Regions from separate parts of the Agathobaculum ammoniilyticum genome, predicted to be linked through region 2. Evidence: a T-box and tRNA genes for the amino acid it is inferred to sense, from the RefSeq annotation. Region 2 holds a T-box; the other holds one or more tRNA genes.
What was found. A T-box is a leader RNA that pairs with one kind of tRNA and senses whether it is charged. The one in region 2 lies ahead of pheS (phenylalanine--tRNA ligase subunit alpha), so its partner is inferred to be a tRNA-Phe.
Positions count from the first base shown of each region.

Region 1 (15,822 bases), on a different contig from region 2:
GTTGGAATCGGATACGATAAAGCCGGCCTTGTAGCTTTTGACGCGGGACACCATCGCGGCCTCGCTCTCGATGGTCTGCGAGCCGTAAATAAAGGAAATGCCGCCCTCCTGCGCAAGCGCGATCGCCATGCGGTCGTCCGAAACCGCCTGCATGATGGCCGAAACCATCGGGATGTTCGCATACAGGGAGGACTCCTGTCCTTTTCTGAACTTGACGATCGGGGTGCGGAGGCTGACGTTCGCTGGAATACATTCCGCGGACGAATAACCGGGTACGAGCAGGTATTCGTTGAACGTGTGCGAAGGCTCGCTAAAATAATACGCCATACGTTTTCCTCTCCTTTTTCATTCCTGTTTTTCCAGATTGTATATTGCTTTTTATTATATCCTTTTTACCAGGTAAAGTAAAGCAGGCATATAGCAGATTTTGCAGGTTTTTGGCGCGGCCCGCTTATACAAAGCGCGCAATAGCGATGCGGACAATAGAAAGAACCGCAGCAGATCTGCTGCGGTTCTTTCTATTAGAAATGAGGAATGAATGTTGTGGTCTACTTAAAAACTTGCGGCGTTTTCCGCCGATGGGGTTGCTCTCTTTTGCTGATAACAGGCTACCATCTATCCGCGGCCTTGTCAACCCGATCGGCGTTTTCTTAACGCATCCTTAACCGCTATTCCCCCATTTCCCAGGTATTTCCCGTATCAAAAAAGTACAAAACGCGCTGTTTCACCGGCCTACCGAAAACCGCCTCCACCGCATCCGCATACGCGTCAAGCTGCGGGCGGTACCGCGCCGCGCGGGCGGCAAGCCCGTCCTTTGATACGCGGTCGGTTTTGAAATCCACGATCACAAAGCCCTCCGGTGTGTCGATCAGGCAGTCGATCACGCCCTGTAGCAGCACCTTTTCCTCCGGTGCGTCGGCCGCGACTGGAAAATACCGTGCGGCTGGCACCAGCACTGAGAACTTAAACTCCCGCCGCACTGAATGCTCCGCCATCAACCCGCGGTACAGTGCCGAGGTGAAAAACGCCCGAATCTTTTCCGGCTCAATCGCCGCCGCCTGCTGCGGCGACAGGATGCGCTTTTCCTCCAGCCGGTCGCGCTCGCGCTCCACGCCGCCTGGCGCGGCGGCCGCCGCGAAATCGCAGAACTGCATAAACAGATGGTGCGCCGTGCCGATCTCAGCAGGCGTGAGGCGCCGCGCCTCCTGCTCGAACAGCGGCGCACGCAGCTTCGGCTCGCGGCGCGGGGGTGCCGTCTCCTCCGCAGCCTCGTCCGCACGGTAGCCGCGGCCCACGCCGGTCGCGGTCAGCTTGCTGGGCAGCTCGGAAAGATAAGCGCGCGGATAGCTCAGGTAAGGCTTGACCTCGTATCCCGCCGTGTCCGTCTCCACATAGCGCAGCACCTCCCGCTCCGGCAGCGCCAGCTCGTCCGGCTGGTACACGCGCAGGAGGAACGCATCGTTATCCGTACCGCGCTCCGGCACCGACAAGCCATACTGTTCTTTCAGCGCGCGCGCGCAGGGGTGCCGCAGCAGCGGCGCGAGTATCCAGGCCAGCGGCGCGCGCACCGCGCCCATCGCATACTGCGGCAGCTCGTCCAACGCGGCCAGCCGCGCCCATTTTTCCAGCGACCGCTGCAGCGTCCCGCTTGCGCAGGTAAGGATGAGCTTCTCTTTCGCGCGCGTAAGCGCAACATACAATACGCGCAGCTCCTCGCTTACCATCTCGCGACGCTGCAGCACCGCGACCGCTGTTCGCTCGGCTGTGTCGTACTGTACGCCGCGGCTCCGGTCGCGGCACTTGCCGCCAATCCCCAGTGACTGATGCACCAGCACCGGCTCGCGCAGGTCCGCTTCGTTAAATTGCTTCGCGCAGTCCGCCAGCAGCACGACCGGAAATTCCAGCCCCTTGGATTTGTGGATGCTCATGATGCGCACCGCGCCGCCCGACGCCTCTGCGCCAACCGTCTGGAAGTCCTCGCCCGTTTCCTGCATGCCGCGCAGCAGGCGCACGAACGCGAACAAACCGCGGAAGCCCTGCCCCTCGAACGCCCGCGCCCGCTCGAAGAAAGCGAGCAGGTTGGCCTGCCGCTGCGCGCCGTTGGGCAGCGCGCCGTACAGGCCGAGCGCTCCCGTCTGGTCATAGATCTCCCACAGCAGACGGTACACCGGCTGGTCGCACGCGAAGCCGCGCAGGAAGTCCAGCCGCTGCAGGAACACCTCGACCTTCGGGAAAGCGCCGCGCGACTGTATAAGCGCGTCGTAATAGCTTGCCTTGCGGTCTGTCAGCCGGATATCCGCCAGCTCCTGCTCGGTGAAGCCGAACAGCGGCGAACGCAGCACGCCGATCAGGTCCACGTCCTGCCTCGGGTTGTCGATCACGTTCAGGAGCGAAACCACCGCGCCCACCTCGGCGGTTTCCAACAGGCCGCCGCGCTCCTCCGCGCTCGCGGAAACGCCCGTCTGCTCAAGCGCGGCGATGAACGTGCGCGCCTTGGTTTTGGTGGCGCGCAGCAGGATCACGATATCCCCCGGCGTAACCGGACGTAGGGCGCCCGTTTCCTTATCCAGCACGGGAAAGCCCTCGTCCAGCAGCGCGCGGATGCGCTGCGCGGCAAGCCGGGCCTCGAGCGCAGTCTTGTCGGGCGCGTCGTCGTCCTCGCCAAGCCCCGCCGCGTCCACCAGCAACACCTCGGTCCGGTAGCGCGGGTCGTCCGCGTCCGGATAATAGTCCGCGCCCAGATGCAACGCTTCCCGATCGGTATACGCCAAGCCGCCCACCGTTTCGCCCATCACGGCGGCAAACAGATAGTTGCACGCATCCAGCACCGCCGCGCGCGAGCGGAAGTTCCGCCCCAGCACCACGCGGCGCGGCTGTCCCGCATCCGCTTCCCCCGCCTCGGCAAAGGTCCGGTATTTGGACAGGAAGATGGAGGGGTCGGCCAGCCGGAATCCGTAGATGCTCTGCTTGACGTCGCCCACCATAAACAGGTTGGTCCCATCGCGGGACAGCGCGCGGAAGATCGCGTCCTGCACGGCGTTGGTGTCCTGGTATTCATCCACCGCGATCTCCGCGTAACCTTCGGACAGCGCTGCGGCCAGTGCGGAGGGCCGTCCCCCCTCGTACAGCAGGCGCACCGCAAAATGCTCCAAATCGTTGAAATCCGCCGCGTTCCGCGCGCGCTTGGCCGCGGAAAAGGCGTCGTCAAACGCATTTACCATGTCGATCAGCGAAAACAGCGCGCGCGCGGTCAGGGCGCGGTCGTATTCGGCCTCGGCCGCCGTAACGGTCAGCCATTTGCCGCGGATGGCTTTAGCGGCGTCCTTCCACTCCTCGCGCATCGCCTTGACTTCCTCAAGGAACGCCTTGTCCTCAAATTTACGCGCGGCTCCCAGCCGGTCGAACGTGATCGACCGCGCGGCCTCCACACAGGCATCCCACTCCCCGCCGCGCAGGGCTTCCAGCAGGCGCTCGGCGCGATTCAGATCGCTCGTCAGCGCGGGCAGGTAAGCATCGGCCAGGCCGTCGACGCCGGTCACCGCAGCCGCCGCCATGCGCAGAAACGCCGCGCCGTGCTCCGCCGCCGCGCGCGCCTGCGCAAGCAGGACGCGCCCGTGCGGCGTATCCATCCCGCGCGCGTACAGCCCCTGCCGCACCTCCTCCATGAAAGCGCGCGGGTCGGGATGCGCCTGTATTTTTTCGTAAGTGCCAAGGATGACCTCGCCCAGCTTCTTGTCGTCCCGCCCTGCGGCGAGCAGGTCGCAGAGCGCGAAAAAGCCCTCATCCCCGTGCTCATATGCTGCGTCGAGCACCTCCTCAAGCACCTCGGCGCGCAAGATCTTGCCCTCGTTCTCATCCATCAGCCGGAAATCCGGCGCGATGCCGAGCGCCGCCGCCTGCTCGCGCGCGAGCGACAGGCACAGCGCGTGTACGGTCGTGATCTTCGCGCGGTGTACCAGAAACATCTGACGGCGCAGGCGCGTATCGTGCGGCGCTTTCGCTGCCGCCTCGCCCAGCGCAGCGGAGATGCGCTCGCGCATCTCCGCTGCCGCCGCGTTGGTAAAGGTCACGAGCAGCAGACGGTCGATATCCACCGGATCGGTCGGGTCGGTCAGACGTGCGAGCACGCGCTCGACCAGCACCGCGGTCTTGCCCGAGCCTGCCGCCGCCGACACCAGCAGCGCGCCGCCCCTGTCATGGATGGCGGTTTCCTGCTCTTTGGTCCATTGCGGCATGTCATTCACCCCCTACCTGCTGCCAGAACTCCTCGTCCGACAGGTGCCGGAGCCACCGCGCCTTGTCGCCCGCCGTTTCATCGAAGCGGCAGGCGGCGCGGAAGTCACACCAGTCGCAAAAGCTCGATGCTTTATCCTTTTTGCACGGGTTTGCGGCCACACTGCCCGCGCGCAGCTCGCGCCCCATTTCGAGCAGCTTATCATGCGCATACCTGGCCAGCTTTCCAAACCGCACCAGGTCGGCCACCGCGGATTTCGCCGCGAGCGAGGGCGCGTCCTCCCCCTTTTTCACCTTGATCGTGACCGGAATAAACCGTCCGTCTCCTTCCAGCCCGTGCTCCATCGCCTCGAGCAGCTCCATGTCGTCGCTCAACAGGCCGCTGCGGCGCAGCGCCTTGTCGCGCAGAGCACGGAGCGCGTCCTCGTCGATATCGCGCGCCGCGTCGGGCAGCTCGTCCCGCACGGGGACGTACAAAACGCCCGCGGGTACGATTTCGTTGAACGTTTGGGTCAGGCGCTTACGGTAGCGCTCCAAGCCCTCCTGCTGAAGTGCATACAGGTAGATAACGAGCTGCATGTTCAGCCCATACCAGATATCCGACAGGGAAAACGACTTTTTACCGCTTTTGTAGTCCATCACGCGCAAGTACAGCCGCCCGTTTTTGATATACCCGTCCACGCGATCCACCTTGCCCGAGAGGGACACTGAAACCTCCCCCTCCGCGCACAGGACGGGCGGCAGGTCGCCGCCGCGCGAAAAATCCACCTCATAATCGATCGGCGCGAAGTCGGAAACGCGCAGCTCGTCAATCACATTGTCCAAGATCTGCTCAACCGTGCGCGTCAGCCGCCCGAACAGATAGCGAAAGCGCGCGGTCTTGTTCTCCATGCCGCCCAGTTCCTCCTGCACATACTGCCGGACCGCCGTGCGGCAGGCACGCCGGACCGCCGCTTCCTCCGCAGCCGCCGCGCCGCCCGCGCCTTTCCCCAATGCAGTCAGCGCATGCTCCAGCACATAGTGGATAAACGTGCCGGTTTCGAGCGCGTCAAACCGCGCCACACGGCGCGGCCTGGCTTTCAGGCCGTACTGCATGAAAAACGCGAACCGGCAGGAGTAAAATGTGTCCACGCGCGAGGCGGTCAGGTTGAGGCTTTTCCCATATAGCCCCTCTATCGTATGCGGGCTGGTCAGCGGCCCCCGTCCGCGCCGCTGCTGCGCGGCATGGTGTACCCGCTCGTCGTCGCGGTAAAAACCGTAGGCCGCGCGCACCGCCGCCGTGCGGTCGCCGGACAGGTATGCGCAGGCCATTTCGACCGCCGGACGCTCCGCCTGCAGGCGGTCCTGCGCTGTTTCCGTCTGGTGCGTGGAAAACAGCACGTCGGGCAGCAGCCCCCGCACCACGCCCACAAAATACGACGGGCGCGTCTCCCCACCCGCGGCATCGCTCATATGCCAGGTGAGCAGCAGCTCCTCAGTGGGGCAGGCAAGCGCGCGGTACAGGGTCTCCTGCTCCATGAGCAGACGCTCCACGCCGTAGGCTTTCAGTTCCACCCCCAGCGCGTCCAGCTTGTCCCGCTCCATATCGCTGAGCAGCGAGGCGGAGGAGGGCGCCTTGGGGATCAGCCCGTCGTTTACCCCGAGCAGGATCACGTATTTCGCGTTTTCCCCGCATGCGCGTTCGATATTGCCGCAGGTCACACGGTCGAGTGAAACGGGTATCGTACCCACGTCGTATTCGCCCAGCACCAGACGGAACAGCTTCGCAAACCGCTCCGCCGTCAGCGGCGTATCCCCGCATACCCATGCGAACTGCTCCATGGCGGACACCAGAATCTCCCACAGCTGGCGGTACTCATCCGCCAGCTGTAGGCGTCCGGCCACCTCGTGCGCGGCCGCGCGGTCGGCCATGCACCGCGGCGCGTCCACCGCGAGCAGGAAGTCGTACAGCGCGCGCACACAGCCGGATGCCGGCTGCTCCCCTTTCAGCCTTTCGCGCAGCGTGGAAAACGGGCCGATCAAACGCGCGCGCAGCGCGTTCAACTCCGCAAGCTGCGCCCGCGCGCGATCGTCGAACGGCTGACCATACCCGTCCGGATGTTCGGCCCACTCCCGTTCCCATGCGCCGCCGCGGATATTCCAGGTCAGCGCGTAATTCTCCAGCTTGTCCAACTCCTCACGCGTTAGATGCATCAAGCCGGTTTTGAGACAGCCGAACAGGTCCTCGTATTTGAAATAGGACTGCGCCGCGTTCAGCGCGCCCGTGACCAGCGCCATCGGCGGGCGTGAGAGCAGGTCGGGCTTTTCCGCAAGGAACACCGGCACGTCATATCGCGCCATCGCCATGGCGAGAAACGCACTGTACGGCTCGATGTCACGCGCGGCCACCACGAAATCGCGGTAGCGCGCGCCCTCATCGCGCACCTTGCGCCGGATATAGGCCGCCGCGTGCTCGCACTCGTCAAACGGCGACGCGGCAGCGTACAGGCGCACCCCTTCGCACGACTCCTGCGGAACACGCACGGGCAACAGACCTTGTGCCTCCACCGCCGCCAGGCCCGCCGGCCGCGCAACCCTGCTTGCGCCAAGCTCGATGCGCTCCGCTTTCCGGTTATGCCGCTTTGCCATGCGCTCCAGAGTCTTGACCGTTTTGCAGCCCGTGACGAATATTTCCGGATACGCCATATCGCAGGCGACCGCCGCCGCCAGCGGCACGCCCGCCGCCAGCACGGCGTCGACCACGGCCAGCTCCTGCGGCGTAAAGCCCAGAAAGCCGTCCAGATACACCGCCGCGCCGTCCAGCACATGACTTTCTGCGAGCCGGTCGCGCAGATGGGTCAGCCGGTCGCGTGGGTCGGGCAGGGATTCGTCGCACAGACGCTCATACGCGGTCAATAACTGCGCCAGATCGGACAGCTTCGCTGCGAGCGCCGTGTCCCTGCACGTCTCCGCAGCGGCGAACAGCGCCTCCGGCGCGACCGCACAGGTCTTGCACTCGTCCACCACCCCCAGCGCCTCGCCGAGCAGCTCGGGCTTGTCCGCCAGACCGCCCCATACGGACAGCCCGCCCTGAACACGGCGCGCGGCCTCCTGTAGGGTGAGGAGCTGTCCGGCCGGTGTCAGCATCTGCTGCGCCAGCCCGCCGACCTCGGAAAACACCCGATCAGCCAGGCGGGAGAACGTCAGAACCTCGGCGGTGCGCGCGCCCCGATTGTCCGTCGCCGCGGCGAGCGACCGCTCCATACGGTGTGAATTCAGCTCCGGCACAAGTAAGATCTGCCGCCCCCCGCCGCTTTCACAGCGGGCGGCGATCTCCCGCAGGATTGCCGTTGTTTTGCCGCTGCCCGCGCGGCCGGTCCAAATGCGCATGGCACTCTCCCCTTCCATTGCTTTTTATCATACCATGAACCCGAACATGTGCGCAAGCTTCCCGCAGAAAAGGAAAATTTATGGTTGACTTTTCCGCAAAAATCGACTATACTTAACAAGCACATTGCGAAACGCCTCTGTAGCTCAGTCGGTAGAGCAGGGGACTGAAAATCCCCGTGTCGGTGGTTCGATTCCGCCCGGAGGCACCATTTTATATGCGGCTGTAGCTCATCTGGTAGAGCGCCACCTTGCCAAGGTGGAGGTAGCGAGTTCGAGCCTCGTCAGCCGCTCCACCCAAAAACCTGTCCCGCGGACAGGTTTTTTCAGTTTTCTGCATGGCGGTTGACAACACGCCGCCGTTCAGTATACTCTCATATTAGGTGATTTGCATGGAACGTAAAACAAAGACAACCATCGAACGCGGCCTGTTAATCTCGGGTATCGCGATCGCGGCTTTCGGCCTGTTGACCGAGGGCATCAACTATCCCTGGGGTACGCTGGTCGGCAAGGAGACAATCGCGGCGGATCCTGCGCCGGTCTCCGAGCAATGGATTGAGCAAAGCCTCCCCGCCGAGGAGGATCTGGTTTACCTGACCGACTGCGACGCCTACGGCACGGCGACCGCTCCGGAAGAGGCGCTACAGGTTGGCGTGATCAAGCTGCCCAAGCTCGGCACCGCCGACAACGTGGTCGAAGGCACCGAGCTGAAAGACCTCGCGCTTGGCGCAGGGCATCTCGCGGGAAGCGCGCTGCCCGGTGCGTCCGGCAACTGCGTGATCGCGGGCGACCGCTCCGACGATTTGATGCGTCATTTGGAATTACTCGGCGAAGGGGATACCATCCTGCTCGCCGACCAAGACACGCAATATACCTATACGGTATTCCAGGCGGTAACGGTCGAGCCTACTGAGGTCTGGGTGACCGAGCCTGTCGAGGGACGCGAGGCCGTGCTCACCCTGTTTACCGGTACGCCGTCCGGCTCTCTCAAACAGCGGCTGGTCGTCCAGGCGGAGCTGACCGCCTCGGAACCTCGCAGCTGATCTGTCCGTCCCGCACCGAGGCCGCCCAGAGGGCCTCGGTGCGTTTCATTTTCACCGGCGCGTCCTGTGCCGCTGCGTGACTGTTTACGAGGTTTCTTTATGCTGCATGAATTTTCCCGCGCCGAGCTGCTGCTCGGCGCACAGGCCATCCAGACGCTCGCCGCGTCCCATGTCGCCGTGTTCGGCGTGGGCGGTGTCGGCTCGTTCGCGTGCGAAGCGCTCGCGCGCGCCGGCGTAGGCGAGCTGACGTTGATCGATAACGATACGGTTGCGCTCACCAACCGCAACCGCCAGCTTATCGCGCTTGCGTCCACGTCCGGTCAGCCGAAGGTGGACGCGATGCGCGCGCGCATCGCGGATATCAACCCGCGCTGTACCGTCCATGCGCTCCGCATGTTCTATACGCCGGACAGCGCGCTCGACCTCAGCCGCTTCGACTATGTGATCGACGCGATCGACACCGTAACCGCCAAGCTGCATCTGATCGCCGAATGCGACCGGCTGGGCGTGCCGTTGATTTGCTCCATGGGAACAGGCAACAAGCTCGATCCCACGCGGTTTGAAGTTACGGATATTTACAAAACCTCGGTCTGCCCGCTCGCGCGGGTCATCCGGCTGGAATGCAAAAAACGCCGCATCAAGCGCCTGAAGGTCGTCTACTCCAGGGAGGAACCACGCACGCCCTTGCCCTCGGACGAGCAGAAGGGCACTGCGGGGCGCGCCGTACCCGGCAGCGTTTCCTTTGTGCCGCCGGTAGCGGGCATGATCCTCGCGGGCGAATGTATCAAGGACCTGACGGGCGTACGGTAAAACGCAAAACAGGAGCAGCTCTTGCTGCTCCTGTTTTGCGTTTTGGTTTATTCGGCCGGCTCTCCGGTCGGAAAGAAGAGTATGGTCTGCTGAGCGGTTCCAAGCGCCTCCCCCCTGATACGGACGCATCCGTCTGCAAAATCCACTTCCCCGACTGCGAACGGCACTTCGATCGCGCCGAGCGTATCCCCAAAACGGTCGAAGCAGGCAACGGTCTGCGCGCCGGTCCGCAAGGCATACACCCCCGCGCCATCGGTCGCCAGAGGCCCCGGCCGCTGGCTGACGGAAACCGTAAACAGAGTTTGGGGATTTCCGTACTCCGTGCAGCGGATATAGGCATACTCAGTGTCCGACAGCCAGCAGGCATAAATGTCCTGCCCCGTCTCGATCATCGCGTTGGCATAGGTTTCGCTTAAACGGCGGCCGGAAAAGTCATACAGCGTATAGTACCCGCTGTCCTGTGCGATATAAGTATCGCTCCATCGGTTCAGGAGCATCGGCGTTTCGCTCACCGTTCCCATCTTGCCATCGGTAATCAGGCAGTATGCCCCGTCGCGTTCTATCACAAGGCGGTCGCCGATCCCGCCGTACACCTGCACCTGATCGAGCGAAATATTCATGCGCCAGAGGGTATTCCCGCCGCGGTCGATCGCGCGGACGGCATCCCCCTCGCGGACGATCGCCCTGCCGTTTGCCCAGCCCGTGACCGACTGGTAGGTTTGCGTGCTGTATGTGCCGTCCGCATACAGGATACGGCTGTCCGCCGCGCCTTTTTCCATCGAGTACGCCCATGCCGAACCCGACTGCTCGTCCACGCCGTCAGCATAATAATCCGCCAATGTGTCGCCGGTTCTCAGGTTGCATAACGCGCACGCAAATCCGCTTTCCACATCCGGCTGCCAGTGCAGGCTTGCCCATTCACCCAACAGTCTGGCATCATAAAAATAGCCGTCCGTACCCGCAAAATCGGTCAGCAGACGGTTACCGGCTGCATCCTCGATATGTACGCGGCCCACCCCCGCGCCGGAATAGTCCACTACGACACGGTATGCTTCCCCTTGCTCTTTTGGGATCTCGGCCGCATACTGTGCGGCATATAGGCGCAGCATGGTTGCGATCGACTGCTCGCGGGTATACTCTCCCGCCGGCTCAAACGCATTGCCTCCCGTCCCCGTCATGATGCCGTGGCGGTAGACCCAGTTGATATCATTGCGCGCCCACGAGGCGATATCCGCGCCATCCGCGAACACATGCGGCAGACGGCCCTGCACGCTGCCGTCGTAATCTGCCCGCAGCGCGCCCAGCCGGTGTAGCATACTGGCCGCCTCCTGTCTCTGGAGTGATCGGCCCGGCTCGAACCTTCCGCCTCCCACTCCATTGACGATGCCGACCGACGCACATAGCAGCACATCCCCCTCCTTACAGTCCGTGAACAATACGGTATCCTTTTCCACTTTACCCAGCAACCCTTCAGTTTCCCACGAACGGTAAACCGCCGCCGCCAGCGCGCAAAACTCTGCCCTTGTCGCCGCCCTGTCATAGGCGCTGTCCAGCTTTTCCGGCACCAGCCCCGCCTCGCGCGCGGTCTGCACCGCTTCCAGCGCCCAGTCGCTCGGCTGGTCCGCGGCCCCCGCCGGAACCGCCAGCATGCAGGCCGTCAGCACGGCCGCTATCCATCTTTTCATCGTTCCATCCTCCTTTTTATTCGGTACGCTGTCTGGTAATCTCGTGATAAACGATCTCGGCACGATAGGTTTCCGCCCCATCCTCCGCATAAACGCTTTCGGTGATCGTGCGCCCCTGCGCGTCATAGCACCGGATAGCAAGGGACGCCTCCGTTTACATGCCCTGCCGGTACCGAACGCTCGTTTCCTCCTCATACCGCGCGGCGGGTACGATATACGGCAGCATCCGCCAGCTTTCCGTGTCCGGCGCCACATAGCGCAGGCCTCGTAACGCCAGCGCGCCAAATGTCAGTCCATACACCGCCACAGCCGCCAGCAGTAGGCCGCACAAGCGCCTGAAGATCCCCTGCTTCATACCGGCCTCCCTTTTTCCCATTGTAACACAAAAGCCCCTGCGGATAAATATCCGCAGGGGCTTTGTCATTCTTTTGTAGCTTACGCTTCCGGAGCGTACAGGTCCTGCAGGCGCTTGAGGTGTGCATAGCGCTTGGTGGACTCGACCTCGGATTCGGAGAACAGCTTCTCGGCGCGATCCGGGAACGAACGGGTCAGCGCAGAGTAGCGAGCTTCGTTCATCATGAACTTGCGGTAGTCCTCGGTCTTGGGCTCCTTGGACTCCAGGATGAACGGGTTCTTGCCTTCTTCCGCGAGCTGCGGGTTGAAGCGGAACAGGTTCCAGTAGCCGCAGTCGACAGCCTTCTTCATCTCGGCCTGGCAGTTGGTCATACCGCCCTTGATGGAGTGCATCTCGCACGGGGCATAGCCGATGATGAGGGACGGTCCCGGATAGGCTTCCGCTTCCGCAATCGCCTTGAGAGTCTGGTTCATGTTCGCGCCCATAGCGATCTGGGCAACGTATACATAGCCGTAGCTCATCGCGATCTCGGCGAGGCTCTTCTTCTTGGTGGTCTTGCCGGACGCCGCGAACTGCGCAACCGCGCCGATGTTGGTCGCCTTGGAGGCCTGACCGCCGGTGTTGGAGTAAACCTCGGTATCGAATACCATGACGTTTACATCCTGGCCGGAAGCGAGGACATGATCCAAGCCGCCGAAGCCGATATCATAAGCCCAGCCGTCGCCGCCGAAGATCCAGACGGACTTCTTGGCCAAGTATTCCTTATGCGCAACGATTTCCTTGCAGGCGTCGCAGCCGGCAGCCGCGCCCTGCTCAAGCACAGCGGCCAGAGCCTTGGCCGGCTCCGCGTTAGCAGCGCCGTTGTCCTTGGTTTCCAAGAACTTGGCGATCGCGTCCTTGGTTTCGGCCGGAGTCGCATCCGCCGCAGCCATCTCTTCGAGCTTGGAGATCAGGCGCTCACGGATGGCGAGCTGGCCATAGTACATGCCGAGGCCGTGCTCCGCGTTGTCCTCGAACAGGCTGTTCGCCCAAGCCGGACCGTGGCCATTCGCGTCAACGGTGTACGGGCTGGTAGCAGCAGGACCACCCCAGATGGACGAGCATCCAGTAGCGTTGGAGATATACATACGGTCGCCGCAGACCTGGGTGATCAGGCGGGCGTAAGAGGTTTCGGCGCAGCCTGCGCACGAGCCGGAGAACTCAAGCAGCGGCTTCTTGAACTGACTGTCCTTGACGGAAGCAGTCGAGATCATGTCGGCCTTCTCGGCAACCTTGGCTACGCAGTAATCGAACGCATCCTGCTGGGCAGCTTCCTGCTCCTGCGGAACCATGGTGAGCGACTTGGTCGGGCATACGCCTACGCACACGCCGCAGCCCATGCAGTCGAGCGGGGAAACAGCCATCGTGTACTTGTACACGCCCTTGCCCTTGCCAGCCTTGATGTCCACGATCTTGGCAGAAGCCGGAGCGGCGGCAGCCTCTTCCTCGGTCAGCGCGAACGGACGGATGGTGGCGTGCGGGCAGACATAAGCGCACTGGTTGCACTGTACGCAGGTCTCGGCGTTCCAGGTCGGAACGGTAACGGCTACGCCGCGCTTCTCGTAAGCGGCAGCGCCGTGCTCGAACGAACCGTCAACATGCTCGCCGGCGAAAGCGGATACCGGCAGAGAGTCGCCGTCCATGCGGCCGATGGGCTCCATAACGTCCTTGACCATCTTGACGACTTCCGGACGGCCCTGCAGGTCGCGGTTGTCCGCTTCGTCCGCGGCATTCGCCCAGGACGCCGGAATCTCGACCTTGTGGAACGCGGTCGCGCCAACGTCGATCGCCTTGTGGTTCATATCGACGATATCCTGGCCTTTCTTCAGGTAGGACTTGGTAGCGGCATCCTTCATGTAGCCAATCGCTTCTTCCTGCGGCATAACCTTGGCCAGCGTGAAGAACGCGGACTGCAGGATGGTGTTGGTGCGCTTGCCCATGCCGATCTCGATCGCCTTGTCGATCGCGTTGATCGTGTAAAGCTGGATGTTGTTGGAAGCAATATAGCGCTTGGCAACAGCCGGCATGTGGTGGTCAAGCTCTTCGTCGGTCCACTGGCAGTTGATCATGAAGATACCGCCCGGCTTGACGTCGCGGACCATCGGGAAGCCCTTAACGATATAGGAAGGATTATGGCAGGCAACGAAGTCCGCCTTGTTGATATAGTAAGGAGACTTGATCGGCTTGTCGCCAAAGCGCAGGTGCGAAATGGTCACGCCGCCGGTCTTCTTGGAGTCGTACTGGAAGTACGCCTGAACATACTTGTCGGTATGGTCGCCGATGATCTTGATAGAGTTCTTGTTTGCGCCGACCGTACCGTCGCCGCCGAGACCCCAGAACTTGCACTCGATGGTGCCTTCCGCCGCGGTGTTCGGCGCCGGCTTCTCCTCGAGGGACAGGTAGGTAACGTCGTCGGTGATGCCGATGGTGAACTGGGGCTTGGGCTCGGCCTTGGTCAGTTCCTCGTATACGGCAAAGACGGACGCCGGAGGCGTGTCCTTGGAGCCGAGACCGTATCGGCCGCCGATAACGACCTTATCGGTGATGCCGGCGTTCGCCAGCGCGGTGACGACATCGAGGTAGAGCGGCTCGCCCTGCGCGCCGGGCTCCTTGGTGCGGTCGAGGACCGCGAGCTTCTTAGCGGTAGACGGAATCGCGGCCAGCAGCTTGTCCGCGCGCCACGGGCGGTACAGACGGACCTTGACAAGACCGACCTTTTCGCCGTGCGCGTTCAGGTAATCGATCACTTCCTCCGCCACGTCGCAGATCGAACCCATCGCGATAATCACGCGGTCAGCGTCGGCAGCGCCGTAGTAGTTGAACAGCTGATAGTCAGTACCGAGTTTGGCGTTGACCTTGCCCATGTACTCCTCTACGATCTCCGGAACAGCGTCGTAGAACTTGTTGCAGGCCTCGCGGTGCTGGAAGAATACGTCGCCGTTCTCGTGCGAGCCGCGCATCATCGCATGCTCCGGATTGAGGGCGCGCTTGCGGAACGCCTCGACAGCGTCCATGTCGCACATTTCCTTCAGGTCCTCGTAGTCCCAAACCTCGATCTTCTGGATCTCGTGGGAGGTGCGGAAGCCGTCAAAGAAGTTGATGAACGGAACGCGGGACTTGATGGTCGCCAGGTGCGCGACCGCGCCCAGATCCATCACTTCCTGCGGGTTGGTTTCAGCCAGCATGGCGAAACCGGTCTGGCGGCAGGCCATAACGTCGGAATGGTCGCCAAAGATGTTCAGCGCATGGGACGCAACCGTACGCGCCGAAACATGGAAGACACAGGGAAGCAGTTCGCCCGCGATCTTGTACATATTCGGGATCATCAGCAACAGGCCCTGAGACGCGGTGTAGGTGGTGGTCAGCGCACCGGCCGCAAGGGAGCCGTGTACCGTACCCGCAGCACCCGCCTCGGACTGCATTTCGATCACCTTGACGGTTGTACCGAAAATGTTCTTCTGACCTGCGGCTGCCCACTGGTCAACGCTGTCTGCCATGGGGCTGGACGGGGTAATCGGATAGATACCCGCGACCTCGGTAAACGCATACGACACGTGCGCGGCCGCAGTGTTACCGTCCATGGACTTCATCTTTCTTGCCATGTTTATATCCTCCTATTCAGTTATAACATGCTGAAGGGGTGAAAAAGGACCTTTCCGCACCAGTTTTGCGCCGAAAAAGCGATCTTCACCAACCGTATTTATTTTAGCACTCCTCCCTCCAATTGTAAACACCCAATATGACAAATTCATAACGATTTCCGCTTTTTCGGAACCGATTTCATATCGTGAAACAAATTGCTCTTTTTGTACCATAAATATTACATTTAGTTTGCATTTGACGTTTTGCATTGCGGAATTTGACATTTTGTAGTATAGTATTAGCGGTAAGAATTGGCGTTTCGGAGGGGCTTAACATGGTATCGCGTGTCTTCTCAGCCGGCCTGCGTGGCATCGATGGATATATCGTCACGGCCGAATGCTTTCTGTCCAGCGGCCTGCCCCGTTTGGATATCGTTGGCCTGCCGACCGGCGCGGTCAGCGAAGCTGGGGAGCGTGTGCGCGCCGCAGTCAAATCCCGCGGCTTCGACTGGCCGGTTTCCCGCCTGACGGTCAACCTCGCTCCCGCGGATACCAAAAAGGCCGGCGCCGCCTATGACCTTCCGATTCTGCTTTCCATCCTTGCGGCCGCGGGCGAGATCGATCCCCTGCCGCAGGACGCCGTCTTTCTCGGCGAGTTGTCCCTGACCGGCGAGCTGCGTCCGGTGTGCGGCGCACTTTCTATGGCGCTC
Region 1 covers NZ_JAOQJE010000010.1:54,669-70,490, reverse strand. The annotation lists gene OCV66_RS11230 (IMP dehydrogenase) at 1-327, opposite strand, end outside; gene addA (helicase-exonuclease AddAB subunit AddA) at 669-4,235, opposite strand; gene OCV66_RS11220 (PD-(D/E)XK nuclease family protein) at 4,237-7,602, opposite strand; tRNA gene OCV66_RS11215 (tRNA-Phe) at 7,736-7,811, shown strand; tRNA gene OCV66_RS11210 (tRNA-Gly) at 7,820-7,895, shown strand; gene OCV66_RS11205 (sortase) at 7,992-8,642, shown strand; gene OCV66_RS11200 (tRNA threonylcarbamoyladenosine dehydratase) at 8,742-9,452, shown strand; gene OCV66_RS11195 (S-layer homology domain-containing protein) at 9,500-11,137, opposite strand; gene OCV66_RS11190 (hypothetical protein) at 11,292-11,492, opposite strand; gene nifJ (pyruvate:ferredoxin (flavodoxin) oxidoreductase) at 11,573-15,133, opposite strand; gene OCV66_RS11180 (YifB family Mg chelatase-like AAA ATPase) at 15,448-15,822, shown strand, end outside.
Region 1: it has a tRNA-Phe gene. The T-box ahead of pheS (phenylalanine--tRNA ligase subunit alpha) is inferred to sense a tRNA for this amino acid. The anticodon was not compared.

Region 2 (15,822 bases):
ATATGCAGGAAGCCCCACTGCCACAGATATTCGCCCGTGGCGCTGGGCGTGTAGAACAGGTTTAGCACCGCGGTGAACGCGATGATGAACAGGACCGGCCGAAGCCCGCGCACGACAAGACGGGGGGAAATGCCGGAAATGCCGATGACCACGGCAAGGAAAGCAATCACGGCCGCATAGGAAACCGGACCGCCCGCCAGAAACAGCGCGATGATGAACACGACTGTCAATACGATCTTAACCCGTGGGTCAAGCCGGTGTACCGCGCTGTCGCCGGGGAAAAACTGGCCGATGGTAATGTCCTTGAGCATCAGTGCGCCGCCTCCTTCCGCTTGCAGGCGCGCAGCGCTTCCAAGGCCTGCGCGACGGTGAATACCGAGGTGTCCACGGCATGTCCGCGTTTTTTCAGCTCGAGCATGACCTTGGTAATCATGGGGATGTCGAGACCGGCCGCGACGATCTCCTCCGCGTGGGAGAATACCTCGCGCGGGGTGTCGCAGAACAGGATCTTCGCGTGGTTCATCACGAGCAGGCGGTCGGCCAGCCGGGCGATGTCCTCCATGGAGTGCGAAACGATTAGCACGGTCGCGCCGGACTGGTCGTGGTACCGCTTGACAAGGCTGAGGATCTCATCCCGTCCGGCAGGGTCGAGGCCGGCGGTCGGCTCGTCCAGCACAAGCACGTCCGGACGCATGGCAATTACGCCCGCGATGGCGACGCGGCGCTTCTGGCCGCCGGACAGCGCAAATGGAGACTGGCTGGCAAGGCTTGCGTCCAGTCCAACCGCATCCATGGATTCACGCACGCGTTCGTCGATCTCATCCTGCGGCAGTTTCATGTTGGTCGGGCCGTAAGCGATATCCCGGGCGATCGTCTCCTCGAAAAGCTGGTATTCCGGATACTGGAACACCAGGCCGACGCGGAAACGGGTTTCGCGCGCGCATTTGCCCTTTTCGTTCCAGATGGGCTGTCCATCCAGCAACACCTCGCCTGAGGCGGGCTTGAGAAGGCCGTTAAAATGCTGGATCAGAGTGGACTTGCCCGAACCGGTGTGGCCGATCACGCCAAGGATCTCGCCCTTTTGTATTTTCAGGTCAACATGGTCGAGCGCGGTGCGCTCAAAGGGGGTGCCTGCCCCGTAAACGTAGGTCAGGCCCCGTGTTTCAAGAATCGTTGACAATGGGTTCTCCTCCCATATGGATTGATGTGCGGGGTGAAAGGCGCGCGGCACTTCTGGCCGCTATGCCAGATACTGCTCCAGGATATCCGCGCATTCACCGATGGAAAGCGCGTCGATCGGCAAGGCTTCGCCGTCCTGCCGGTTGAGGCTGTGCAGCACCTCAATGGTCTGCGGCACGGTGAGCGACGCGGCGCGCAGCGTGTCCACCTGCGTAAATATCTCGCGCGGCGTACCGTCCATCAGCACGTTCCCCTGATGCATGACCACCACGCGCTGCGCCTGCACGGCCTCGTCCATGTGGTGCGTGATCAGGATGACCGTGATGCCGTACTGGCGGTTCAGCTCACGCACGACCGCCATGACCTCGCGCCGCCCCTGGGGGTCGAGCATGGCGGTGGGCTCGTCAAGCACCACGCAGCGCGGCATCATGGCGATCACGCCCGCGATGGCCACACGCTGCTTCTGTCCGCCGGACAGGCGGTGCGGCGCCTGCTTGCGGTATTCGTACATGCCGACCGCGCGGAGCGCTTCGTCCACCCGTTTGCGGATTTCGGCGGGCGGCACGCCCATGTTTTCGAGCGCGAACGCAACGTCCTCCTCCACGACCGTGGCGACAAGCTGGTTGTCCGGATTCTGGAACACCATGGAGACGGTCTTTCGCACCTCATAGGTGTTGCTCTCGTCCCGCGTGTCCATCATATCGACATAGCACACGCCGCCCGTCGGCAGACGGATGGCGTTGAAGCAGCCCGCGAGGGTGGACTTGCCCGAGCCGTTATGCCCCAGCACGGCGACGAATTCGCCGCGCTTGATCGAAAGGTCCACGCCCTTCAGAACAGGTACGGAAAGCTGTCCCTCCTCCGCGGGATAGGCGTATTGCAGGTTTTCTGTTTTGATGATCTCGGACATAGCTTTTTCATCCTTAAAACAATCAGAATTTCGGTCGGTTGGACTCGTCAATCGCGTCCTTGACCGCTTTTTTGACGACAAAATACAACAGAATCAGGAAAAGGATATCAGGGAGATACATAAACAAATTAAAAAGCAAACTTTGCAGCATTAGTTTTCCCACCTTCCTCCATCAGAAAGCAGTTCGTGCCGTACCCTGCGTTTTACACGCTGGATACAGCCGTATCCGTTATTCCGCCGCAATAAACCGCGCGCTCGACCCGCACGGCAATACCAGTCCGGTCGACTCGACCGGCAGGCCAAGCTCCTGCGCCTCGATGCGCCCCGCGGTGCGTTTGGCCGCCGTGATGCCGAGCAGATAGGCCATGACGGACGGAGCCAGTCCGGTGGAATAGCTGGAGATCAGTACGAACAGCGGCTTATCCGACAATACGTTCATCGTCATTGCGACAAACTCGGCCACGTCCTCCTCGATCTTCCAGGTCTCGCCCGAGGGGCCGCGTCCGTAACTCGGCGGGTCCATGATGACCGCGTCGTATTTGCGGCCGCGCCGGATCTCGCGCTGGACGAACTTTTTGCAGTCGTCCACGATCCAGCGGATCGGGCGGTCGGAAAGGCCAGAGGAGGCAGCGTTTTCGCGCGCCCACTGGACCATCCCCTTGGAAGCGTCCACATGGCAGACCGACGCGCCCGCTGCCGCTGCCGCGAGCGTTGCGCCGCCCGTGTAGGCGAACAGGTTGAGTACGCTTACCGGCCGGCCCGCGTTCCGCACCATGCGGTCAATGAAATCCCAGTTGGCGGCCTGCTCGGGGAACAGGCCGGTATGCTTGAAGCTCATGGGCTTGAGCTGGAACGTCAGCTCACGGTAGCGGATGGCCCACTGCTCGGGCAGGCTGCGGATTTCCCACCTGCCGCCGCCCGCGTTCGAACGGTGGTAGATGGCGTTGGGCCTGTCCCACGCGCGGCAGGACGCCTCGCGCGGCCAGATGGCCTGCGGGTCCGGCCGCACCAGCACTTGAGTGCCCCAGCGTTCGGCCTTTTCGCCGCCGCCGCAGTCAAGCACAGCGTAATCTTTCCAATTGTCCGCAATCCACATAAACACATTCCTCGTTCTGTGAGAGATTTACACAATTTATCAGTATCTATTTTAACACCAAAAAGCGGGCGGCGCAATGCAAAAGAAATCCCACCGAAGGGGCGGGTTTTTATGAAAAACGGCGAAAGCAGACTGTGTACGCCGTCCGAAGCGCCGGAAAAGCAAACCGGACTGCGGCCGCAGTCCGGTTTTGAGAAAGGCGGGGCGGCGGAGTCAGGCGGTCTGCGCCTGCCGCGTCAGCTTGCGAGTGATGGTTATGAACATCACCACCGACATGACCACGGAGAACAGGTCGGCGATCGGCTGGGTAAAGATAATGCCGTCCAGCCCGAACAGGGCGTTGAACAGGAACAGACAGGGGACGAATACGAAGCCTTGCCGGCTGCCTGCCAGCGCCAGCTACGCGGCCGCGCGTCCCATAGCCTGCAGCACGAACAGGATGCGGAGTACAGGCATGGACAGCATCAGCGCGCGCAACATGGGTACGCCCGCTTGGATCACGTCTGCGTCATTGATGAACACCGAGATGATGCGGTCCGCAGCGAAGTAGTAGGCCGCGGTCAGAACCGCGCGCCTCACCGTGGTGCAGACGACCAAGAAATTGACCACTCCGCGCAGGAAGTAGCACAGGTAAAAGACGCAGGCGCAGATGCTGCCGATCACGGTGGCGGTGGCGGCTCCGGCCACGCCCCAATCCAGCGAAAGGATCATGATGGGGGCGAGGATGATGTTTGCCAGGGAAACACCGGCCGTTTGTCAACGGCCGGTGTGGAATTATTTTTTGCGCTTGGCCTTGGCCCAGCCTTTCTTTTTGGGTGCGGAGGGGCGGCCCATCCCTGTGCGGGCCGGCGCGCGGCCGGCCGCGGCCTTTTTCGCCGGGGCGGATGGCTTTTTCGCCGCCGTGGGCGGCTGCTCGCCGCGGTGCGGGCGGATCAGACAGCCCTTGCCGTAGCCGATCAGATCCTCGCGCCCGGCCTTTTTAAGCGCCGCCAGCACGATCGGCCGCTTGTCCGGCCGCCGCCACTGGAGCAGCGCGCGCTGCATGGCCTTTTCCTCGGGTGTTTTGGCCACATAGACCGGCTGCATCGTGCGCGGGTCAAGTCCGGTGTAGTACATCGCGGTCGAGAGCGTACCCGGGGTGGGGTAAAAGTCCTGCACCTGCTCGGGCATATAGCCGACTCTGTTCAGGTATTCCGCCAGCAGGATCGCGTCGTCCAGTGTCGCGCCCGGGTGGGAGCTCATTAGATAGGGGACCAGATACTGCTTGCGGCCCAGCTTCTGGTTGATGCGGGCGTACCGCTCGCGGAACTGTTCGTATACAGAAAATGATGGTTTGCCCATATAATACAATGCGTTATCGCTCATGTGTTCGGGCGCAACCTTGAGCTGACCCGAGATATGGTGCTCAACCAGCTCGCGGAAAAACGCGTCGTTATGGTCGGCCATCATGTAGTCATAGCGCAGGCCGCTGCGCACGAATACCTTTTTAACGCCGTTGAGCTGGCGCAGCGCGCGCAGCAGACTCAGGTAATCCGTGTGGTCGGCTTCGAGGTTTTGGCACGCGGACGGAAACAGGCAGCGCTTGTTTTTGCACAGGCCGTGTTCCTCCTGCTGCTTGCAAGCGGGGAAGCGGAAATTCGCGGTCGGCCCGCCGACGTCGTGGAGGTAGCCCTTGAAGCCGGGCATCTGCACGATCTGTTTGGCTTCCGCGATCACGCTTTCATGGCTGCGTGCCTGGATGTACCGTCCCTGATGGAAGGCGAGCGCGCAGAAGTTGCACGCGCCGAAGCAGCCGCGGTTGTGGATGATGGAGAACTGCACCTCCTGAATCGCGGGTACGCCGCCCAGCGTCTCATAGGACGGGTGGTAGGCGCGCATATAGGGCAGGGCGTACACATGGTCCATCTCCGTGGTGGTCAGCGGGAGGGAGGGCGGGTTCTGGACCATCACGCGCCTGCCGTGGCGCTGTAAAATCGCCTTGCCGCGCACATGGTCCTGCTCGTCGTACTGCGTTTTGACCGAGCGGGCGTAGTCCGCCTTGCGTGCGCATACATCCTCGTAGGAGGGGCATTCGACCGCGTCGAACGCCAGTCCCTCCACATCGTGCGCCAGATAGGCCGTGCCGCGCACACCCACGCAGGCGTCCGCGCCCTTTTTGCCGTGCTTCAGGTTGCGCGCCAGCTCGAGCACCGAGCGCTCGCTCATGCCGTACATCAGCCCGTCCGCGCCCGTGGACTCCAAAATGGAGGGCATCACGCGGTCGGCCCAGTAGTCATAGTGTGCAAAGCGGCGCAGGCTGGCCTCGATGCCGCCGAGGTAGACCGGCACCTCCGGAAATGCGCGCCGCGCAAGCATGGCGTAAACGGTCACCGCGCGGTCGGGGCGCTTGCCCGCCCTGCCGCCGGGGGTGTAGGCGTCGTCCGAACGACGCTTTTTGGCTGCGGTGTAGTGCGCGACCATGGAGTCGATATTGCCGCCGTTGATAAGTACCGCGTAACGCGGCCGGCCCATGGCGAGGAAGTCGCGCTCGTCGCGGAAATCCGGCTGGCTGAGGATGGCGACTCTGTAGCCCGCGTCCTCGAGCACACGAGAAATGATCGCGGTGCCGAACGAGGGATGATCGACATAGGCATCGCCGGTGACGAGCAGGAAATCGCAGTAGAACCAGCCGCGATCCTGCATATCCTGTTTGGAAATCGGGAGAAAACCGTTCATAAATCCCCTTTCGCTTTGCAAAGCGTGAAAAGACGTATACCATAGAAGTAAGCGGTCCGGAAAGACGAAAAAGCGGTTGGCCACGCTCCTGCAGAGAAGGTGGTTTTATGGAGAGTGTGCAGCAGATTATTTTGATGCTGCGCCTTCTTGAAATCGTCAAGACCATAAAAAAATGACCGCCCACTTGCCCCGGGTACGGTCATTTTTTGAAATGATAGATACTTAGGGTCAACCGTCTTTGCCGGACTGCCCTTTGCTACTTTTCATTATAACGGTCCTGCGCCGTTTGTCAAGCCCCGCCTCAGTTATCGAGGTAGAACTGCACCAACTCCTGCATCAGCTCGTCGCGGTCGATCTTGCAGATCAGGCTGCGCGCGTTATTGTGGTTGGTGATGTACGTCGGGTCCTCGGAGAGGAGATAGCCTACGATCTGGTTGATCGGGTTATAACCCTTCTCCTTCAGCGCGTCATATACTGCGGTCAGCGTGCGCTTCATCTCCTTGTTGGACTCGTCTACAAGGCTGAATTTTCTTGTGCCGTCAAGCATGTCTGTCTCCTTTCCGATCCTACCGGTTGGTTTTTGCTATAAACAGCATAATACAAAACAACGGAAAAGTAAAGCCCTTATCGGCCGAAATGGGGGCGAAATCTTTTTCCAACCCTGCCACAGTGCGGTTCGCAAGCCGTACTGTGGCAGGATTGGTTACCGTCAGGGAAGTCTGGGAAAAGCTCCCCCTGCACAGCGGGGGCATGCGAACCCAAATAGAAAGCGGGCGGTTATACCGCCCGCTTCCGGAAAACCGGTCTGTTATCAGCTGCGCAGGACCGCGCCGAACGACTTTTCGAGTGCCGCCAGCGCGTCCTTCATCGCCTTGTCGCACTCCTCGTCGGTCAGCGTGCGGTCGGGCGCGCGCATGGACAGCGAGTAGGCCACGGATTTTTTGCCCTCCGGGATGCCCTTGCCCTTATACACGTCGAACAGCTTGACCGACTCGAGGATCGTGCCGGCAGCCTTTTCGATCGCAGCCTGCATAGAGGCCGCTGGAATGGCATCGTCCACCAGCACCGCGATGTCACGGGTCGACGCAGGGAACTTGGGCAGCGGGTGGTACAGCTTGCTGGGATCAATGGATGCGAACAGCGCATCCATGCGCAGCTCAGCCGCCAGCACCTCGCCGGACAAGCCGTAGCGGTCTGCGACCGTGGGATGCACGGTGCCGAATACACCGACCTGCTCGCCGCCGATCAGCACGTTTGCGCAGCGGCCCGGGTGATAGGACGGGTTCGCCTTCTCCGGCACGAACTGCACGCCCTTAATGTTGAGCTCACGGCACAACGCCTCGATCACGCCCTTGAGCTGGAAGAAGGATAGACGGCCGTACGAGCCAAGCGTCAGCACCTTTTCCTCGTGCGGGAGCACGTCCGGATCGGCCTTGCCGTCCTTGATGGACGGGGTATAGATTGTGCCCAGCTCGTAGAGCGACGCAGTCGGGTTGCGGTGCGCGTGGTTGTGCGCAAGCGATTCCAGCATCGAGGGCAGCACGGTCGTGCGCATGACGCTGAAATCCTCACCGAGCGGGTTCAAAATCGTGGTAGAGATGCGGCGTGGGTCGTCCTCGGCCCAGCCAATCATGTCATAGAACTTCGGGGAGATGAACGAGTGGCTCATGGCTTCGTCAAAGCCCGCCTCGCGGCAGACCAGCGCCGCGGCGCGCTCGGCCTGCTGCCTGGGCGTGTATTCGCCCTGCACCATCTCGCCGGCATACAGCGTGGTCGGGATCTTGTCGTAGCCGTACATGCGCGCGACTTCCTCCGCGAGGTCGCACATGCGCGCGATGTCCGTGCGGAAGCTCGGCACGATGACCTCGCCGCTTTCGACTGTGAAGCCCAGCTTCTCGAGGTAAGCCTGCTGCTCCGCATCGGACAGGGACAGGCCGAGCAGGCCGTTCATTTTATCCGGTTCAAAGGGTAGACGCTTGGGGTTGGGGTCGGAGTTGTCCACGTCGATGATGCCGTCGATGACCTCGCCCGCGCCGAGCTGTTCGACCAGCTCGCAGGCGCGGTTGACCGCGTCGAGCGTCATGCGGGGGTCGAGGCCCTTTTCAAAGCGGCCGGACGCCTCGGTGCGCATGCCGAGCGCCTTGGCGGTCACGCGGACGGTCGCGCCGTGGAAGCACGCGGACTCGAACACAACGGTCTTGGTGTCGTCCTCGATCTCGGAGTTCGCGCCGCCCATCACGCCCGCGACCGCGACCGGCTTGTCGTTGTCGCAGATGGCGAGCATTTTGTCGGTCAGATCGTGGTCCTGGCCGTCCAGGGTCTGGATGGACTCGCCGTTACGCGCGCGGCGCACGACGATCTTGCCGTCCGACAGGCAGGAATAGTCGAACGCGTGCATGGGCTGGCCATACTCGAGCATGACGTAGTTGGTAATATCGACGATGTTGTTGATCGGCCGCACACCGGAGGCATGCAGGCGCTCGCGCATCCACGCGGGCGAGGGCTCAATCTTGATGTTGCGCACCAGACGTGCGGTGTAGCGCGGACACAGGTCAGGATCCTTGACCTCGACCGACATATGCTTGTTGATATCATCGCCCACGCCCTTGACCAGGGGGGACTTGACTGCGAACGGGCGGTCAAAGGTAGCGGCGGTCTCGCGCGCCAGGCCGATAACGCTCAGACAGTCCGGACGGTTGGAGGTGATCTCAAAATCCGCGACATATTCGTCCAGGCCGAGCACCTTTTTGATATCCTCGCCCACCGGAGTACCCGCGGGCAGAAACAGGATGCCGTTCTCGCACGCATAGGGTACGCAGCCGTGGGTCAGGCCCAGCTCCTGGAACGAGCACATCATGCCGTTGGAGACCTCGCCGCGCAGCTTGTCTCTGGTGATCTTGACCCCGCCGGGCAGGGTGGACTTGTGCAGCGCGACAGGGCAGACCTCACCCACCGAATCGGGGGTCACGTTGGGCGCGCCGGTGACGATCTGGACAGGCTCGCCCTGCCCCACGTCGAGCTGGCAGATTTTGAGATGGTCGGAGTCCGGATGGTCAATGACCGACAGCACCTTGCCGGTCACGACGTTTTCGATCTCCGCGCCGAGGTAGAAAACCTCCTCGACCTTGGAGCCGGACATGGTAAGCCGTGCGTCATACTCCTTGGGCGTGACGCCGGAAATATCGGTATAATCCGAAAGCCAGGAAAGCGGCAGTTTCACAAAAATTCCTCCTTGAAATTTTTCGATTGAAACCACGGTTTCAATCGAGGGGGACGCGCCGAACCATGGTTCGGACGCGTTCTAGGCTGCGAAAGGTTCCGACGGGCGAAACTTTTCTCCGCTCTGGTATCAAAACCCTGATACATGCTCGCGGTTTTCTGTTTTATGCGCGCATGGCGCGCCCGTCAAAAGTGAGGACATGCCTGATCTTTGACACCCCGACCCAGCCGCCCTGGGCGGCGACGTTCGGGTGTCGAAGACCGGTTCCTTCGGGACCGGTTTTCGTATATAAGGGACTTGTGAAGTCCCTTATAAGCACGCGAGCGCGTTAAAATTGTTCCAAAAACCGCACGTCGTTTTCATAGAACAGGCGGATGTCGTCGATCTTGAAGCGGCCCATGACCATGCGCTCCAGGCCGATGCCGAACGCGTAGCCTGAGTATTCCTCCGGATCGATACCGCTCATCTCAAGTACCTTGGGGTGTACCATGCCGCAGCCGAGGATCTCGATCCAGCCCTCGCCTTTGCAGAGCGGGCAGCCTTCGCCGTGGCAGCGGTAGCACTGGATGTCCATTTCCGCCGACGGCTCGGTGAACGGGAAGTGGTGCGGGCGGAAACGGACGACCGTGTCCTCGCCGTACAGCTTTTTGGCGAACAGCTCGAGGATACCCTTGAGGTCCGACATGCGGATGCCCTTATCGACGACCAGCCCCTCGATCTGGTGGAACAGCGGGGAGTGGGTCGCGTCCACCGCATCCGAGCGGTACACACGGCCGGGCGCGATGATGCGGATGGGCGGCTTTTTCTTCTCCATCGTGCGCACCTGCATCGGGGAGGTCTGCGTGCGCAGCACCACGTTGTCCGAGATATAGAAGGTGTCCTGCGTGTCGCGCGCAGGATGGTCCTTGGGGATGTTGAGTGCTTCGAAATTGTAGTGGTCAAGCTCGACCTCCGGACCTTCTGCGATCGAGAAGCCCAGGCCGAGGAAAATTTCCTTGAACTCATCCAGCACGATGTTGAGCGGATGCTTTTTGCCGATCACGACCTCCTCGCCCGGCAGGGTCACGTCGATTGTTTCGGCCTCCAGCTTGTGCGCGAGCGCGGCCTGCTCAATGACCAGCTTCTGCTTTTCGATTATGGTTTCGATCTCGGCGCGCACGTCGTTGATGAGCTGGCCTACGGCCGGGCGTTCCTCTGCGGCAACGTCCTTCATGCCCTTGAGGAGCGCGGTCAGCTCTCCTTTTTTGCCAAGGAACTTGACGCGCGCTTCGTCAAGCGCGCGCGGGTCCGCGGCGGCGGCAAGCTGTTCCTTTGCGGCCTGCAGGATGCCTTGCAGCTTTTCTTTCATGGTTGCCTCTCCTTTTTATATGAAAAATCAGCGTTTGGGACAAAATAAAAGCCTTTCGTCCCATGAATTAGGGACGAAAGGCATAAAAGCAACTTCCGTGGTACCACCCTGATTCCCAGCCGGAGCCGGGCGCTCATTGAACGCCGGTAACGGGGCGTCAACCCGCCTGCGCCTACTGGAAAAGCCGTTCAGCGCCGGTGCTCGCAGGGGAACTTCGCGTCATGTCTCTTTGGGCGGCTTGCAGCCAAAGGCCGCCTTCTCTGAAAAGAGGGGGATGGCGTTACTTTCCCTGTTCATCGCGGTTTGGTATTCATAGACAGTAATATTAAACCACATCTTTCGGGGGATTGCAAGTGGAAGGCATGTTTTTTTTGACAGGCAGGAAAGAGGGGGTGCCGCGCCGCTTGACAAATCTGCGGTTTTTGGATATACTGTTAAAGTTGATATGCAAAATGCGATGAAAAAGAGGAGTATTCCCGCTTCGCGCGCTGCAGAGAGAGGGCGGTCGGTGCAAGCCCTTGGGCGGAGGGAAGAAAGTCGCTTTGGAGCAGGAGGCCGAATGCCAGTAGGCTGTCCCGTCCCGCCCACGTTACGGGCAAACGAGTGCGCGGCGGCATTGCCGCGAATTCAGGTGGTACCACGGAGCACGCTTCGTCCTGTACGGACAGCGTGCTTTTTTGTTTTCCGCAATCAAACCGAAAAGGAGACAGACCAATGAGCGAACTGCCAAAGACCTACGACCCGAAATCGGTCGAGGACAAGCTGTACAGCTTCTGGAACGATTCCGGCTTTTTCCACGCCGAGGTCAATCCGGACAAGAAACCCTACACCATCGTTATCCCGCCTCCGAACGTGACCGGCCAGCTCCACATGGGCCATGCGTTCGATGAAACGCTGCAGGACATTCTCATCCGCACCAAGCGTATGCAGGGCTATGAGGCGCTGTGGATGCCCGGCACCGACCACGCGGGCATCGCCACCCAGATCAAGGTGGAGGAGACGCTCCGCAAGGAGGAGGGCAAGACCCGCTATGACCTTGGCCGCGAGAAGTTCCTCGAGCGCGTGTGGGACTGGAAGCACCAGTACGGCAACCGCATCATCAGCCAGCTCAAAAAGCTCGGCTCCTCCTGCGACTGGGAACGCGAGCGCTTCACCATGGACGAGGGCTGCTCCAAGGCCGTGCGCGAGGTGTTCGTCAACCTGTATGATAAGGGCCTGATCTACAAGGGACACCGCATTATCAACTGGTGTCCGCACTGTGCGACCGCGCTTTCGGACGCCGAGGTTGAGTACGAAACCCAGCCGGGCAAGCTGTGGCACATCCGTTACCCGCTGGCGGACGGCTCAGGCGACCTGGTGGTCGCCACCACCCGTCCGGAAACCTTTATGGGCGACACCGGCGTGGCCGTCAACCCGAACGACGAGCGCTATCAGCATCTGATCGGCAAGACCTGCATCCTGCCAATCATGAACCGTGAGATCCCGATCTTCGGCGATGAGTACGTCGATATGGAATTCGGCACGGGCTGCGTCAAGGTCACGCCATGCCATGACCCGAACGACTTCGAGATGGGCCAGCGCCACAACCTTGAGCAGATCCTCGTGTTCAACGAGGATGCGACCGTCAACGAAAACGGCGGCAAGTACGAGGGGATGGACCGCTACGAATGCCGCAAGGCGGTTATCCGTGACCTCGAGGAGGGCGGCTACCTTGTCAAAACCGAGGACCACGAGCACAACGTCGGCACCTGCTACCGCTGCGGCACGACCGTTGAGCCGATGACCTCCGCGCAGTGGTTCGTCAAGATGGCGCCGCTGGCGAAGCCCGCAATGGACGTGGTACACGAGGGCAAGACCAGGTTCGTGCCGGACCGCTTCGCCAAGACCTACCTGCGCTGGATGGAGAACGTGCATGACTGGTGCATCTCGCGTCAGCTCTGGTGGGGCCACCGCATTCCGGCGTTTTACTGCGACGACTGCGGCGAAATGACCGTCTCCAAGGAAGACGTCCACGTCTGCCCGAAGTGCGGCAGCAAAAACGTCCGCCAGGAGGAGGACGTGCTGGATACCTGGTTCTCGTCCGCGCTGTGGCCGTTCTCCACGCTCGGCTGGCCGGAAAAAACGCCGGAGCTTGACTACTTCTACCCGACTTCCACGCTGGTCACGGGGTACGATATCATCTTCTTCTGGGTGGCGCGCATGATCTTTTCGGGCGTCGAGCATATGGGCGAGACGCCGTTCGAGACCGTGTATATCCACGGTCTGGTGCGCGATGCGCAGGGCCGCAAGATGTCCAAATCGCTCGGTAATGGCATCGACCCGCTGGAGGTCATCGACCAGTATGGCGCGGACGCGCTGCGCTTCACGCTCGCGACCGGCAACAGCCCCGGCAATGACATGCGCTTCTCGACCGAGCGCGTCGAGGCGAGCCGCAACTTCTGCAACAAGATCTGGAATGCGTCCCGCTTCATCCAGATGAACCTGACGATTGGCAGGGACAAGGCGGCGTCGCTGCCCGCCGACCTCGCGCTTGAGGACAAGTGGATCGTCTCCAAATATAACACGCTGGTGGCCGAGGTCACCCGCAACATCGACCAGTATGAGTTGGGCCTGGCCGCCGCGAAGCTGAACGACTTCATCTGGGATAACTTCTGCGACTGGTATATTGAGATCGCCAAGACCCGCTTGCAGGCGGGCGACGAGAAAGTGCAGCAGGTGCTATGCTATGTGTTGTCGGGCGCGATGCAGCTGTTGCATCCGTTCATGCCGTTCATCACCGAAACCATCTGGCAGGCGCTGCCGCACGAGGGGCCGTCGGTGATGGTGTCTCAATGGCCGCAGTATGACGAAACATTGCGCTTTGCGGAAGAGGAAGCGCAGATGGAGACCCTGATGGACGCGGTGCGCGCGATCCGCAACCGCCGCAGCGAGATGAACGTGCCGCCCTCCAAAAAGGCCAAGGTGCTGATCCTGACCGAGAAGCGCGATACCTTCGCCGCCGGTGCGGGCTTCTTCCCCAAGCTGGCCTATGCCTCCGCGATCGAGCTGGTGGACGCAGTACCCGCGGACGCGGCCAAAATGGCAAGTGTCGTCACGGGCGACGCGCAGCTCTATATGCCGATGGGTGACCTGATCGACTTCGCCGCCGAGCGCACGCGCCTCGAAAAGGAGAAGGCCAAGGTCGAGGATGACATCGCGTTTGTGATGAAAAAGCTGGATAATCCGAGCTTTACCCAAAAGGCGCCGGAAAAGATCGTCGCGGTCGAGCGGGAGAAGGCGGAAAAGCTGCGCGAGCACCTCGCCAAGCTCGAGGAGTCTATCGCCGCGCTGGGATAAAACGAACAGAGGAAAAAGGAGGAAGCCGCGCTTCCTCCTTTTCTTTTTGTAAAAGTGTGTTATAATACTGAATAAAACGGAGTCCGGAGACAAAGGCATGGAGCATACTTATTTTTTCCAAACAACAGTATGGAGGGCCAGCGGCACCTACTATGATGCGGAGGGGCGGTCGTTCCTGTTAATGGGAGAGGTGCAGGTGCGGCGCACGGCATCCGAATGGACGCTGGCAGGCACGCTCACCGTGCGGTCCGACCCGCCGGTTCAGTTTTCCAACAGCTACCGCATCGCGCGTACGGAAACGCCAGACACGCTTTGTTGGGAATCGTACAACCCCGCGCTGGGGACGCTGCGCGGCACATTTGAGATCGTCGGCCCGTGCATCGTATCAATATACCGCTCCACGGAGGACGGATACAGCGGTACGGAAACGCTGCGCCAGCTCGACGGGCAGACGTATGAAAACGTTGGGGTGTCGTTCCGAAACGGCAGGCGCATATCCTCGTGGACAGCGCGTATTCACAGAGAGGAGGCGGAAACGATTGGGCTACCGATGGATTGATATGGAGAACTATCCGCGCATCCAGCATTTTGCGTATTTCCGCGGCCTTGCCTATCCCTATGTAGGCTTGACGGCGGAGGTGGATATTACATTGCTGATGCAACGGATGGAGCGAGAGAGGATACCGTTTTTCCTAACGGTCTGCTATTGTGCGGCCCGTGCGGCAAACGCGGTGCCGCAGCTGCGCCAGCGGATTCGTGGGGACAAGATCATCGAATTTGACAGGTGTATGACATCGCATACTGTTGCGCTGGAAGATGGCACATACTGCTACTGTACACTGGACAGCGGGATGGCTTTTGGGGACTTCCTGTCCTATGCGGCGCGAGTGCAGGAGCGGGCGGCCACCGCCCGCTCGCTGGGCGAGAGCGAAGAGGATGCGGAGGCGTGCTTTTTTGTATCTACGCTGCCGTGGCTGACTTACACCGCGTTGGTGCAGCCGGTGCCGCAGCCTGCGGACAGCAATCCGCGCATCACATGGGGCAGATATTTCACACGGGAGCAGAGGACCCTGCTGCCGGTTTCTCTGCTGTGCCATCATGCATTGGTGGACGGAATACATATCGCCGCGTTTTACAGGGAGCTGGACAAACAGATCCGAATGGTAGCGGAAAACGGAAAGGATGGGAAACAGTACGGTTATGATGCAGAGCGGAACGCCCAAAACAGCAATTGACTACATCCACGCCCTCGGCCGCTTTACCGGCAGGCCGGGGCTGCACCGCATCCGCGCGCTGTGCGCGGCGCTGGGGGACCCGCAGGACGGGCTGCGCTTCGTCCATATCGCAGGTACGAACGGCAAGGGCTCGACCGCGTGCATGACGGCGTCGATCCTGCAGGCTGCGGGCTATCGGGTGGGGCTGTATACTTCGCCATATCTGGTGCAGTTCCATGAGCGCATCCGCGTAAACGGCGCGCTGATATCGGACGGCGATCTCACACGGCTGTCCGGAGAGGTGGCGGCTGCGGCGAAAGGCCTGTCCCTGCCGGCTGGGGAAACGATCGGCGAATTTGAGTTCACCACCGCACTGGGGTTCCGGTATTTCGCGGAACAGGGCTGCGACATTGTGGTGCTGGAAACCGGGCTGGGCGGCCGGTGCGACGCAACCAATGTGGTGCGGACGACCGAGGTCAGCGTCATCACCCCGATTTCACGCGACCACATGGCGGTGCTGGGCGATACGGTGGCCGAGATCGCGGGGGAAAAGGCCGCGATCATCAAGCCGGCATCCGCTGTGGTGTGCGCAGACGGCCAGCCGGAGGAAGCGCAGGTCGTGATCCACCATGCGTGCGAAGCGCTGGGTGCGGTGTGGTATGAGGGAGAGCGCGAATGCCGCCTGCTGCGCTGCGGTATCGACGGTTCGGCCTTTGTCTGCCGGGGGCAGGGATACACTGTCGCCATGCCCGGCCGCCACCAACTACAGAACGCGATGACCGCGCTGCGCACTGTGGACGCTCT
Region 2 covers NZ_JAOQJE010000005.1:14,808-30,629, forward strand. The annotation lists gene OCV66_RS06660 (energy-coupling factor transporter transmembrane component T family protein) at 1-311, opposite strand, end outside; gene OCV66_RS06665 (energy-coupling factor transporter ATPase) at 311-1,180, opposite strand; gene OCV66_RS06670 (energy-coupling factor transporter ATPase) at 1,241-2,089, opposite strand; gene OCV66_RS06675 (hypothetical protein) at 2,112-2,240, opposite strand; gene OCV66_RS06680 (class I SAM-dependent methyltransferase) at 2,319-3,185, opposite strand; gene OCV66_RS06685 (hypothetical protein) at 3,585-3,896, opposite strand; gene OCV66_RS06690 (YgiQ family radical SAM protein) at 3,960-5,900, opposite strand; gene OCV66_RS06695 (IreB family regulatory phosphoprotein) at 6,202-6,447, opposite strand; gene pheT (phenylalanine--tRNA ligase subunit beta) at 6,712-9,120, opposite strand; gene pheS (phenylalanine--tRNA ligase subunit alpha) at 9,449-10,468, opposite strand; T-box leader at 10,535-10,774, opposite strand; T-box leader at 10,917-11,130, shown strand; gene OCV66_RS06710 (valine--tRNA ligase) at 11,183-13,804, shown strand; gene OCV66_RS06715 (hypothetical protein) at 13,902-14,363, shown strand; gene OCV66_RS06720 (CatA-like O-acetyltransferase) at 14,344-15,039, shown strand; gene OCV66_RS06725 (bifunctional folylpolyglutamate synthase/dihydrofolate synthase) at 15,005-15,822, shown strand, end outside.